Flocculibacter collagenilyticus: one gene and its partner. The protein of the gene in region 2 binds, or shares a complex with, the protein of the main gene of each other region. Links are inferred from orthologs where the notes say so. Each region holds a gene or a part of one and is shown on either strand. Other genes may lie near its edges.

Region 1 (4,745 bases), 930 kb from region 2 along the record:
AATGTAATGATATTTAACCGCATTACATTAAGCCTGAATCGCGGGCGATTTTTCTATAACATTTGAACTCTATTATCTCTTCACCTACCTTGCTGTCTCACTTACTGCGTCCATTGCCATATAATTAGACTTAAGCGCTATGGTGTTGTTCAATGCAGTGGCGTTTTCAAGCTTGTTTAGTATTTCACTATCAGGCAAGCATTCATTATCTAAGAATTTCACAAATTCTAAAATGGGATCACAAAATAATATATCTAATGATAATCGGTTCATGCCATATATTCCTCGGTGGATCATATTTGCGCTAAATACCAATAAGTCGCCTGCCTGTAAGCTAACTTTCACTCCAGCAGGTAAACTTTCGTAATTTTTACGTCCACATTGCTCTAAGCGAACATTCAACTCTTCACGAGTGTCCCAACGCTTGTGGGTTTCGGGTATTAGTTCTATGCCTGGCTCATCCATTAGGGGGATCCTAAAATGAAGCACATTAGCGCCTGAAAGCGCTGATTTTTGCTCCTCTACAGACAGGTGATATTGCGGATCCCTATGCCAGTAATTCCTTTGATCAAGATTTACAGGATCAAAAAATAGCTGCGTATTCATAAAAGCAGGACAAGTCCCCATAATCTCAGTAACCCTGTCCATCAGCTTATTGGAGCCAATAAACTTGAATAACCGCTCTCTTGCAGGCTTCTCAAGATGTTTTTTAGCTGTTAAATAAGCCGAGTTTACTGCTTTTTCCTTATAGAATTTGGCATTTTCCTGCTTCCATGATCGATGGAACTGCATAATCACTTCACGAAGATTATGGAGCTCTTGTGAGGTAAAAACTTGCTTGAAAACTACATATCCCTTCTCTTCATAATCACTATCCATAAAACATCTCTGCCTTTTATATCTAAAACAATTAAAGAGGCTGCTAGGCGATAAACAACTTAATCGCCCTGAATTTAGATAAGTTAAATATCACTCATTAAATTGGCTTAAGCGCCTTAATTACTTGTGCGTCGACCCAATAAATATCAGCTTTATTTCCGCCATATGAGCGAAGAAAGAAAAAATACTTCCCATCGGGCGAGACACTGCCATAGGCATCTTCAAATTCTGAGTTGATTTTATCACCCAAATTGATGGCTGCTCCCCATGAGCCATCATCTTTACGAAATGAAATATATAAGTCACTACTTCCATACCCTCCCTCGCCTTGGTCATCCCATATCAAGTACGACTCATCAGGCGCAATAAAAGGATGAGCATTCCAATCTCCCATTTTAATATCTATTGCCTTGGGAGCTTCACGCTTGCCATCTATAAACCGCGAGTAACGAATTGGTCCCGACTTACTCGCTTCATCAAAATAGTAAGTGCCAGAAGACGAAGCAGTAAGCCGCATAATTCTATAATCTTCAAATGGCGCCCCTAAACTTTTCACATCAGACCAACCTGTATCAGTTCGCTCTCTATACTTTTTACCTAAATGCATAACCTTACCGTCAGGAGAAATAAATGGTTCTCCCGATTTAGGAGATATAACAGACTCAATCCATTGATTACTCTTATATTGAACAACAACTAACGTATTACTTTTATGTTCTCCGCCTCTTCTGCGTATATAAAACTCATCTAATTGAGGAGGAATAGCGTAAGCACCTTCTCTATATTCTGTTTGAATAATATCTGGAGCAAATAATTCAGGAGTTGAACCAGGTGGCTTTTGCCCTAAGTAAGGACCTTCAGGTACGGACGATACTCTTTGGCTATAAACCCCACACCCTAATACCACTAATGAAAATAAAAAAACAATAGAAATACGCTTCATGATTTTCCTTATAAGTTTAACTAGTCACATTTATATCTACCCTCTCAAGCCTAATTAACCAGTTTTAGCGGCTTTGAAGGGGTTTTCCAGTTTATGCGTGTAGTAAGAAGCAGCTCGCGCAACGTTAATGCGCGAGGTGACGTTTTTAATTGATTGTTCCATCTATGACCACAACACGCAGCGGTTAAAATGGCTTTTACGGGTTTTAATAATCTTACTTGCGTACTGTTTATTTGAGCATCGCTTGTTTCATCGATTAACGGCTTTGCTAAGCAATTATCCGTCTTGAACCAGCCATACTGATTTAAATGAATACGTGTACCGTCTTTGGCGATTTGATCTACAGAGTCTAGCGCAATAGTTTCTGTACCATGATCAACCACACTCAGTGGCACTATCATGGCCAGTACGGCATGATGTTGATAAAACTGGCTGACGACATCCGATGTTTGTTTTGTTGAAGGGCAATGCTTGGATTGTTTGGCAAACCATGACGCGTTTTCAGAATCTAGCTGTAACGGTGTTTCAATATTTAGTAATGTTTCTGCCGCACGCTTTACGTAATGCGGTAAGCTAGCACAGCGTTTTTTTAAAGAAAGGTGGTTTAAGTTTGGGTCATTGATTAATGAGAAAAGTTCTCTTTGGTACAGCGCATTGCACAGCTGAGCATATCTGAGTTGCTCGTATTTATCGTGCCATAAGTGCTGTTGTTGTCCGTAGAGATCGTGTTGTACCAAAACTTATCCAACGAGTGTTTAAATTATCAGCTATCTCTAAAGTAATATATTTTAAGCAAAAAGAGTATAAAAAATAGCAATAAAGCCGCAAAAGCGGCTTTATTCATTAAGGCTTACCCAAAAAACTCTGGGTGAACTAAGTATTACTGACCTTTAATTTCAGTGCGGCCACGGTATACCGCTTTGTCTGCTAACATTTCTTCAATTCTTAATAATTGATTATATTTAGCAACACGGTCAGAGCGACAAAGTGAACCTGTTTTAATTTGTCCTGCTGCAGTGGCGACTGCTAAGTCAGCAATAGTGGCATCTTCTGTTTCGCCCGATCGATGAGAGATAACAACAGTGAAACCTGCATCTTTCGCCATACGAATCGCTTCTAACGTTTCTGTTAATGAACCGATTTGGTTAAATTTAATTAAAATCGAGTTACCAATACCATTATCAATACCACGTTTAAGAATTTTCGTGTTGGTTACGAATAAATCATCTCCCACTAACTGCACTTTATCACCAATTTTATTGGTTAAGCTTGCCCAGCCATCCCAATCAGATTCATCTAAACCATCTTCAATCGATACAATTGGGTACTTTTGAGTAAGTGCTGCTAGGTAGTCACCAAAACCTTCTGAGTCGAATACTTTGCCTTCGCCTTTTAGGTCGTATTTACCATCTACATAAAATTCAGATGCCGCACAGTCTAACGCTAGTGTAATGTCTTCATTCATTTTATAGCCAGCACGTGCAACGGCATCCGTGATCACAGCTAACGCTTCTTCATTAGAGGCTAGGTTTGGTGCAAAACCACCTTCGTCACCTACCGCGGTACTTAAGCCTTTTTCAGTAAGTACTTTTTTCAGCTGATGAAAAATTTCTGCCCCCATACGTAGCGCTTCGCGGAAGTTTTTAGCGCCAACTGGCTGAACCATAAACTCTTGAATATCTACGTTGTTATCAGCGTGCTCGCCACCGTTTAAAATATTCATCATTGGCACAGGCATTGAATATTCACCAGCTGTACCGTTTAGCTCGGCAATATGTTCGAACAGTTGCACACCTTTATCTTGTGCAGCGGCTTTTGCTGTAGCAAGAGATACCGCTAAAATTGCATTTGCGCCTAATTTGTCTTTATTTTCAGTGCCGTCTACTTCAATCATCGCCGCGTCTATCGCTTTTTGATCATACGCATTCATGCCAATTAGTGTATTAGCAATTAGATTGTTAACATTGTCGACTGCTTTTAATACACCCTTACCTAAATAGCGTGCTTTATCGCCATCACGTAGTTCTAGTGCTTCACGTGAACCTGTAGAAGCACCTGAAGGTGCACATGCTCTGCCCCAAGCTCCGCCTTCTAAATATACTTCTGCTTCCACAGTTGGGTTGCCGCGTGAATCCATAATTTCACGGCCTAGCACTTTTACAATCTTCGACATCTTATATTCCTCTGTATCTTGTAGGGTAGGTATTTTTATCTATACCCGTGCCACTTGAAGGTGCTGCGTTATTGGCTGTACGCCTTAATACCCATCACTTAGTTTATCTAAGTTCATGATAATTCAGTTGCTTGTCGCCTACCTGCCTCTTCATTGCTTGGGGTATATTAAAAAAGCCGTGTCGAGAAGTACACGGCTTTTAATTTAATTATTGCTATGAGTTAAAAAGTTCTTTTTGCGCTTGCCCGGCGGCGGCAACAAACCCTTCAAATAATGGGTGTCCGTCTCGTGGCGTAGAGGTGAACTCTGGATGGAATTGCGCAGCCACAAACCAAGGATGATTTGGGTTTTCAATTATTTCAACTAGGTTTTTATCTTCAGACAAACCTGTGAATTTTAACCCCGCCTTTTCTAATTGTTCTACGTAGTTGTTATTCACTTCAAAGCGATGACGATGGCGCTCAAAAATCTCTTCAGATCCATAATGTTCATGTGCTTTGCTGCCTTTAATAAGATGACACTTTTGCGAACCTAAGCGCATGGTGCCACCTAAATCAGACTGTTCATCACGCACTTCTACTTGGCCGTCTTTGCCTAGCCACTCAGTAATTAAGCCAACAACAGGGAAAGGCGAAGCTTTATCAAATTCAGTTGAATTTGCACCTTCCATATTTGCTACATTACGCGCGAACTCGATAAGCGCAACTTGCATTCCCAAACAAATACCTAAATATGGTACATTGTTTTCAC
Region 2 (7,025 bases):
ACAGTATCTGTGGCAGTGGTGCGAGGCTTATCGGAAGGAGGTAGCTCATGTAGCGAGCTACGCGCACCGGTTTGTAAATCATACTTTATTACTTTGTCTACCATTGACACTAAAATTGTGTTTTCATCGTTATGATCTCGACCCACAGTTTTGACTAACATGTCGGTAATTTTTTCGCTTGGCGTGTCAGACTCTTTAGTTGTTATTTTGCCTGTATTGGTATCGAAGAATAGGATGTTGCCATCATTCAATATGAGCATGGTGTGTTCATCGACAAACTCAAGATCGTTCGCAACCTCTTGAAAAACGTCTTTTGCATTTTCAGGTATTAATAGCAGTTCTTCTTGTAACGTTTCAGTATTAAATCGCTTAATACCACCACCCGTAATCGCCCATACAGTATTACCTTGTATTTCTAAATCGATAACGGTTGAGTTACTAAAGCGTTCTTTTTTGTTTGGGTTCACCAGAAGTTGAGTTATTTTTCCTGTGCGAGTATTAATATGATTTAATCCGTTATCGGTGCCCACCCAGTAATTACCGTGTTGATCTTCCCGGCTAGCCCAAACCGTATTTTCACTTAATGAATAGTTTGGAATGCCCGACTGATAATAGAATGTAAAATGTCCTTCGTCAGGTTTTAACTTAAATACACCGTCATTCCTACTAGCTAGCCATATATTCCCTTCTTTATCCTTAATCATTGACTGAATATCGTCATCCGCTATTTGATAGACAGTTTCTGAAAGGCGGACAATATGTTCTAACTCTTGATTTTTATGTAATTTGTATAAGCCATCGTTCGTTGCTAACCAATAATGTTCTGATTCTTCAATTAATTTCCATATATTTAATTCAGGCACCAGTTCTTTTGCAAGGATACTTATAGAAGGAGTTGTAGACTGTGAGTTTACATTTGTAAGTAGCTGCTCGATAGCAACTTGATATAAACCAGCAACAGTGCCTAATAACAATGTACGATTGTCGGAAAGATAAAACCCCTTAACGTTTAAACTGTCTTCTGATGGCGGTGCTTTATCTTTAGTGAGTAAGGATAAGTAGTCGATATGAACGACTTCTTTGGTTGCAATAGAAACACGGTAAAGGCCATTACTGGTAGCGACAAATAAATAATCATCAATCTGGATGATTTTTCTAATAATATTGTTGTCGTTTAATATACTTTGGAATTCTGTAAAAAATTCAACACTATGCTGTGTAGCATTATAATAAAAGATAGCGGTAAGAGTCGCTAACCATAAGTCATCGCCTTTAGCGGGTTTAATATCACCAAAAGAAGAGTCCCAAATATCATAATCTGTAGGGAAAGGAGGATCAATTTCCTCTATCTCACCAGTTTGTTTATCGATGATAAAGTTACGATTTGGCGTTGAGCCTACCCAAATCCTATTTTTATTATCTTGATATAAACTGCTGATGCTTTGGATTTGCAGTATATTTTCAGGCCCGCTAACAAGCTGAATTCGATATCCATCAAATAGATTTAATCCTTGCTGAGTGCCTAACCATAAAAATCCCTCGTGATCCTGCAACATACTTTGGACTTCGCCTTGGCTTAGCCCTTCGTCAAGCGAGAGTTGTTCTAGTTTAACTGTTTCTTTTGCATGAATATTCAATACTACACAAAATAAAACAATTCCGAATAAATAACGCAAACCTTCACCTCTAAACAGGCTTAATTATTTAAGCTTCATAATTTTTGAGCGCTTATACTACATTAGAATAAAATCAAGTGCTACGTATTCATATTTTTAAAGGTGTTAACTAATTGGAGCACTTATTTACATATAGAAGCTTAACAATTAATAACTATAGACATTATGAAATATAGTTCATGAATGACAAGATGAGTGGGGGCATAGCATTTATATTTTTGGTTTGGCAATTCAGAGAAATAAATATTCAAATAATCTGTGTAAATATTAGGTAAAAGAAAAAATAAAGGAGTAAGAAGAAAGGAGAGGAGAAGGCTTTTTAAATTAATAAAACGCACAAAAAAGCCAGCAACGTGTGCTGGCTTGATTATTTTAGTGAATTACTTATATGTTCGCCATTTTAGCTTTACCTGTATGACGCTAACAATTTAGTAAAACTCATTGACTATGCTGGCTTATGAGGCTCCGATGATGCCTTATACTCCGCATGCATGGTACCTGCTTGTTTTGAAGCAATAGCAATATCTGCACGCTCACTGATTTCCATGGCACCAATCACTTCTTCAGTATTATTAGATGCAATTGAATGTGCTTTGGTCATTGGCGCATTGATACTGTGCTTATATCTATTACCCACACTTAATGTTGGCATAACAGATTTTTTGGCTGCCATGTCATCATTGTTTGTTAGATCAAGCTCGCTTTCTACTTCAACTTTAGCTTTTTCCTCAGTGCTGTCAGCATTTGCAGATATGGCATGTGCTTCTGCTTTTTGCTTGCTACTTTCTTTCTCTTGAGAGTCCACTAAAGTATTGTTCGCTTCGCTTTTAACAGTGGCATCTGTATCAGCAGCTACATTCGCATCTGTAAGTGATGTGTCCGAAGCTGCTTCAACACTTTCAGCCAAGTCAGCTTTAGACGTCACCGGCTGTTTACTGTCAGCCTGCTTATTACTATTAACGTCTTCAGTGGATGTCTGTTTTTCTGCCTTTGGTTTTGCATCAGCTGCAATTACATCATTTTTACTTACTGGCATATCAGCTTCATGAATAATTTGAGCAGAAGAAGATTTCGCATCAGTTGCATTTGTCGATGTATCGGTGGCAACTTGATGTTCGTTTAGGGCTTCTTGCGGCTCTTCAGATGAAGGCTTAGTGTCAGTAACAGATGTTTGCTTAGCCTCTTCAGCCGCACTATTTATATTGTCAAAGTTAAAATCACCCTCTGAATCATTATTACGCTTACGTTTTTGGCCTGCTGCTCTTAAATGACGAGGTGAGCGGCGGCTGCGTGTGCGACCTTCTTTTTTGTTTTCTGCAGTATCACTTACTTCATCAGTATGCTTTTCTGCATTTTTAAGCTCAGTGCTTTTTACCTCAACATTTTCGGCTTGCACATCGGCGTGCTTATTTGCTGTGTCAAAAGCTTTATCAGTAGCATTGCTCTGCTCTTGCTTTTTAGCTTGAGTTTCGCGCTTATGCTCTTTTTTAGCTTCTTGTTTGTTAGCCGCTTTTTTCTTCGGAGTTTGTTGAGCTATATCGCTTGCAGTATTGTCAACAGCATTGTTATTTGAAGCTAGCTCTTCAGGTTGTTCAGATACACGCACTTTCTTGCGCATATTTCTGCGTTGTCTGCGTTCTGCAACTTTTTGCTCTTTAGACTTATGATCTTTCTGCCTATTATCTTGAGACTTATTTCTATTCGTTTGATTTGAATGTGCGTCTCGTTGCGAATCGCGTTGATTATTTTGTTTACGATTATCGTTACGGCCATCTCTGTCATTCTGCTTACGAGCCTGAGCGGGACGTTTACGCTTATTTCTATCTTGATTAGGCCTTTGTTGCTTAGTTTTGGCAACAGGTTTAACTTCTTCTTCAGTGGCAAACAACGACTTTAACCAGCCTGTTACCTTAGTAAAAATTGAGTCTTCTTGTGTTGCCTTTTCTTTCGCCTTAGCAGGTGCTGGCGCAGGCGCTTTTGGTGTAACTACACCACTTAACACTGGCTGCTCTTTTTTTACTTCTTCTGTACGAATTTCAATTTTTTCTTGCGCTGGCTTAGCGACAAGGTTGTAACTAACGTCTTCAACCGTTTCATCTTTACGAATTCGGGTAACTTCGTAGTTAGGCGTATCAAGGTGTTGATTAGGAATAATCGTAACGGCAACATTGTGTCGATTCTCAATACGAGTTACACCAGAGCGCTTTTCATTTAATAGGTAGGTAGCTACAGACACTGGTACTTGTGCTTGAACGCTAGTTGTATGCTCTTTAATCGCTTCTTCTTCCATTAAACGAAGAATAGATAATGCGATAGACTCTGTGCCACGAACAGTGCCTTGTCCGTTACAACGAGGGCATGAATGCTGGCTTGCATCACCTAATGAAGGGCGAAGTCGTTGACGTGACATTTCTAATAAACCGAAACGAGAAATTTTGCCAATTTGCACTCTGGCGCGATCTTGCCTTACAGCATCTTTCAGTCTATTTTCCACTTCGCGTTGGTTGCGAATTGGCGTCATGTCAATAAAGTCGATAACAATTAAGCCGCCTAAATCACGTAGTCGCAATTGGCGTGCAATTTCATCAGCCGCTTCTAAATTAGTATTTAGCGCGGTTTCTTCAATGTCGCCGCCTTTAGTCGCTTTTGAAGAGTTAATATCAATCGATGTTAATGCTTCAGTAGGATCAATCACGATTGAACCGCCAGAAGGAAGGCGAACTTCGCGCTGGAATGCTGACTCTATTTGACTCTCAATTTGGTAGTGAGTAAATAACGGCACATCACCTTGATAAGTTTTAATACGATTAACGAAATCAGGTCGGAATCGTTCGATATTCGCACGCGCTTCTTCGAAAATTTTAGGGTTATCTATTAAAATTTCACCAATATCACGGCGCAAGTAATCGCGAATTGCTCTAAAGATAACGTTACTTTCTTGGTGGATAAGGAAAGGCGCCGGACCACGGTCTGCTGCTTCCTGAATGGCTTCCCAATGCTGCAACAGTGCTTTTAAGTCGTAAGCAAGCTCTTCATAAGATTTACCAACACCAGCAGTGCGTACAATTAGCCCCATGCCTTTAGGCAGGTCCAGTTGGCTTAGTGCAGCTTTTAGCTCAGTTCTTTCATCACCTTCAATACGACGAGAAATACCACCGGCTCTTGGGTTGTTTGGCATCAGCACTAAGTAACTACCAGCTAGGCTAATAAATGTTGTTAATGCTGCACCTTTTTGACCGCGCTCTTCTTTATCTACTTGAACAAGTACTTCTTGTCCTTCGTGAATAACATCTTTGATATTAGGGCGGCCGTCAAATGTATAACCTTCAGGAAAGTATACTTTTGCGATTTCTTTTAATGGAAGGAAACCATGACGCTCTGCTCCGTAATCAACGAAAGCAGCTTCAAGGCTAGGTTCAACGCGGGTAATTTTACCTTTGTATATATTGGCTTTTTTTTGTTCGTGACCAGGGCTTTCGATATCTAAATCGTAAAGGCGCTGACCGTCAACCAATGCAACACGCAATTCTTCAATTTGTGTCGCGTTAATTAACATACGCTTCATTATTTGTGACTCTTTACAGTATAAGCCACAACGACATTATGTGCTGCCTAGTTTTGCCAGATACCCTTTCAAAACATGTGCAGTCTCGCGACTGGGCAATAAAGGTGCTAATTGTTATGCATTAAAACGGTTTCGCTTTAATTTCTGGGTGTTCTATTCTGTTCTAATTCGTTATGGCTAAGTTATTTTTTTTGCTCTGTTTGGTACTGGTGAAAATGCCTTATTACTATTGAAAACTTATTACACACGTTTTCTCAAATTAAGATGCGTATTGAACCCGAAACAAATAAAAGATTGGAAAAATGATTTTTATCAGTATGATCATTCTCTCGGGTTTTTGCTACACTCTCACTCTTACGTATTTGCAGAGCACCATATTAATTACCTGTTTTTCAGGCTTAAAAAACGGGGAGTATTATCCCACTAATATAACTTTTTAAGCAACTAAAATTATTGTCCTAATTTACGAAAATTGCCAATGTCAAACAAAAAAGAAATTTCAGAAGATAAATCTACACAAAATAAAGTTCAATTTATTGATATAGAAGAAGATTATGCGGGCCAAAGAATAGATAACTATCTGAGAACATTTCTTAAAGGTGTGCCCAAAAGTAAAATTTATCGCATTATTCGTAAAGGTGAAGTTCGAGTTAATAAAAAACGGGTAAAGCCAGAGTACAAATTGCAATCAGGTGATGTAGTTAGAATACCGCCTGTTACTGTGTCTGAGTCACAAGATACTGCCCCTTCAAAAAATTTATCGATGGTATCTTCGTTGGAGTCACATATTTTATACGAAGATAAAGCCCTAATTGTATTAAATAAACCATCTGGAATGGCGGTACATGGTGGTAGTGGACTAAGTTTTGGGGTTATTGAGGCGCTAAGGTCGTTAAGGCCAGAGGCTAAACATTTAGAGTTAGTTCATAGACTAGATAGAGATACATCTGGCTGCTTAATGATTGCAAAAAAACGTTCGGTATTGAAACACTTACATGAACAGTTAAGAAGTAAAAAGGTACAGAAAAATTATTTAGCGCTCGTTCGAGGTGTTTGGCCTAAGTCAATAAAAGTAGTCACTGAGCCACTTCGTAAAAATACACTGAAATCAGGCGAACGAATCGTTATCGTTGACCATAAAGAGGGTAAAGCCTCTGAAACGCGTTTTAGAATTGAAAAACAATTTAAAGAAGCAACATTAATTGACGCCTTTCCTGTTACTGGCCGCACACATCAAATTCGAGTACACACTGCATGTGTGAATCATGCCATAGCATGTGATGACAAATATGGTGATGAGAATTTTGCGAAGCGAATGAATGCAATTGGCCTAAAACGTTTATTTTTACATGCTCATCAACTGCGATTTATCCATCCTGTCTCTGAAACTACTATGTCGGTAGAAGCGCCACTCGATGCGCAGCTAAAAAATGCACTAGAGAAATTATCTCAAGAGTAAACTGGAATCCTTGTTAACAAGGTTTAATTAAGCAGCTTTGTTTTGTTAAGAGTAAATGTAATGAAGTATAAATTGGTTATTTTTGATTGGGATGGCACTGTGATGGATTCGGTTGGACGAATTGTGTCATCAATGCAAAATGCTGCGCGTATAATTAATTGTGATGTACCCAGTGATCATGACGTTAAATCAATTATCGGTCTAAGCCTAGAAAAAGCGGTAGCGATATTATTCCCTCAACAAAGCGTTGAGCAGCATCAATCACTTATATTGCATTATCGTAAACAATATAAAGAAGATAATAGTGTGCCTACACCGTATTTTT

What was found. Proteins that work in one complex are often made in the same cells at the same time.
Region 1: the proteins of rne (region 2) and eno are in contact, whole or in part, in a solved structure (PDB 2FYM), measured with the Escherichia coli proteins. The link is inferred for Flocculibacter collagenilyticus from one-to-one orthologs.

The regions. Positions count from the first base shown.
Region 1 is NZ_CP059888.1:3,150,828-3,155,572, forward strand. Bases 1,850-4,729 are described here. They hold eno (phosphopyruvate hydratase), read right to left. Parts: upstream 3,996-4,729; coding sequence 2,703-3,995; downstream 1,850-2,702. Other genes in these bases: HUU81_RS14015 (hypothetical protein), read right to left, coding at 1,873-2,559; HUU81_RS14025 (CTP synthase), read right to left, coding at 4,210-4,729. In the rest of the region: HUU81_RS14005 (phytanoyl-CoA dioxygenase family protein), read right to left, coding at 85-879; HUU81_RS14010 (TolB-like translocation protein), read right to left, coding at 977-1,822; more of HUU81_RS14025, read right to left, coding at 4,730-4,745. UniProt on the Escherichia coli protein: Catalyzes the reversible conversion of 2-phosphoglycerate (2-PG) into phosphoenolpyruvate (PEP). It is essential for the degradation of carbohydrates via glycolysis.
Region 2 is NZ_CP059888.1:2,225,199-2,232,223, reverse strand. The notes cover bases 1,922-5,638. They hold rne (ribonuclease E), read right to left. Parts: upstream 5,242-5,638; coding sequence 2,122-5,241; downstream 1,922-2,121. Also shown: HUU81_RS09900 (EAL domain-containing protein), read right to left, coding at 1-1,676; 23S rRNA pseudouridine(955/2504/2580) synthase RluC, read left to right, coding at 5,720-6,700; HUU81_RS09885 (HAD-IA family hydrolase), read left to right, coding at 6,761-7,025. UniProt on the Escherichia coli protein: Endoribonuclease that plays a central role in RNA processing and decay. Required for the maturation of 5S and 16S rRNAs and the majority of tRNAs. Also involved in the degradation of most mRNAs.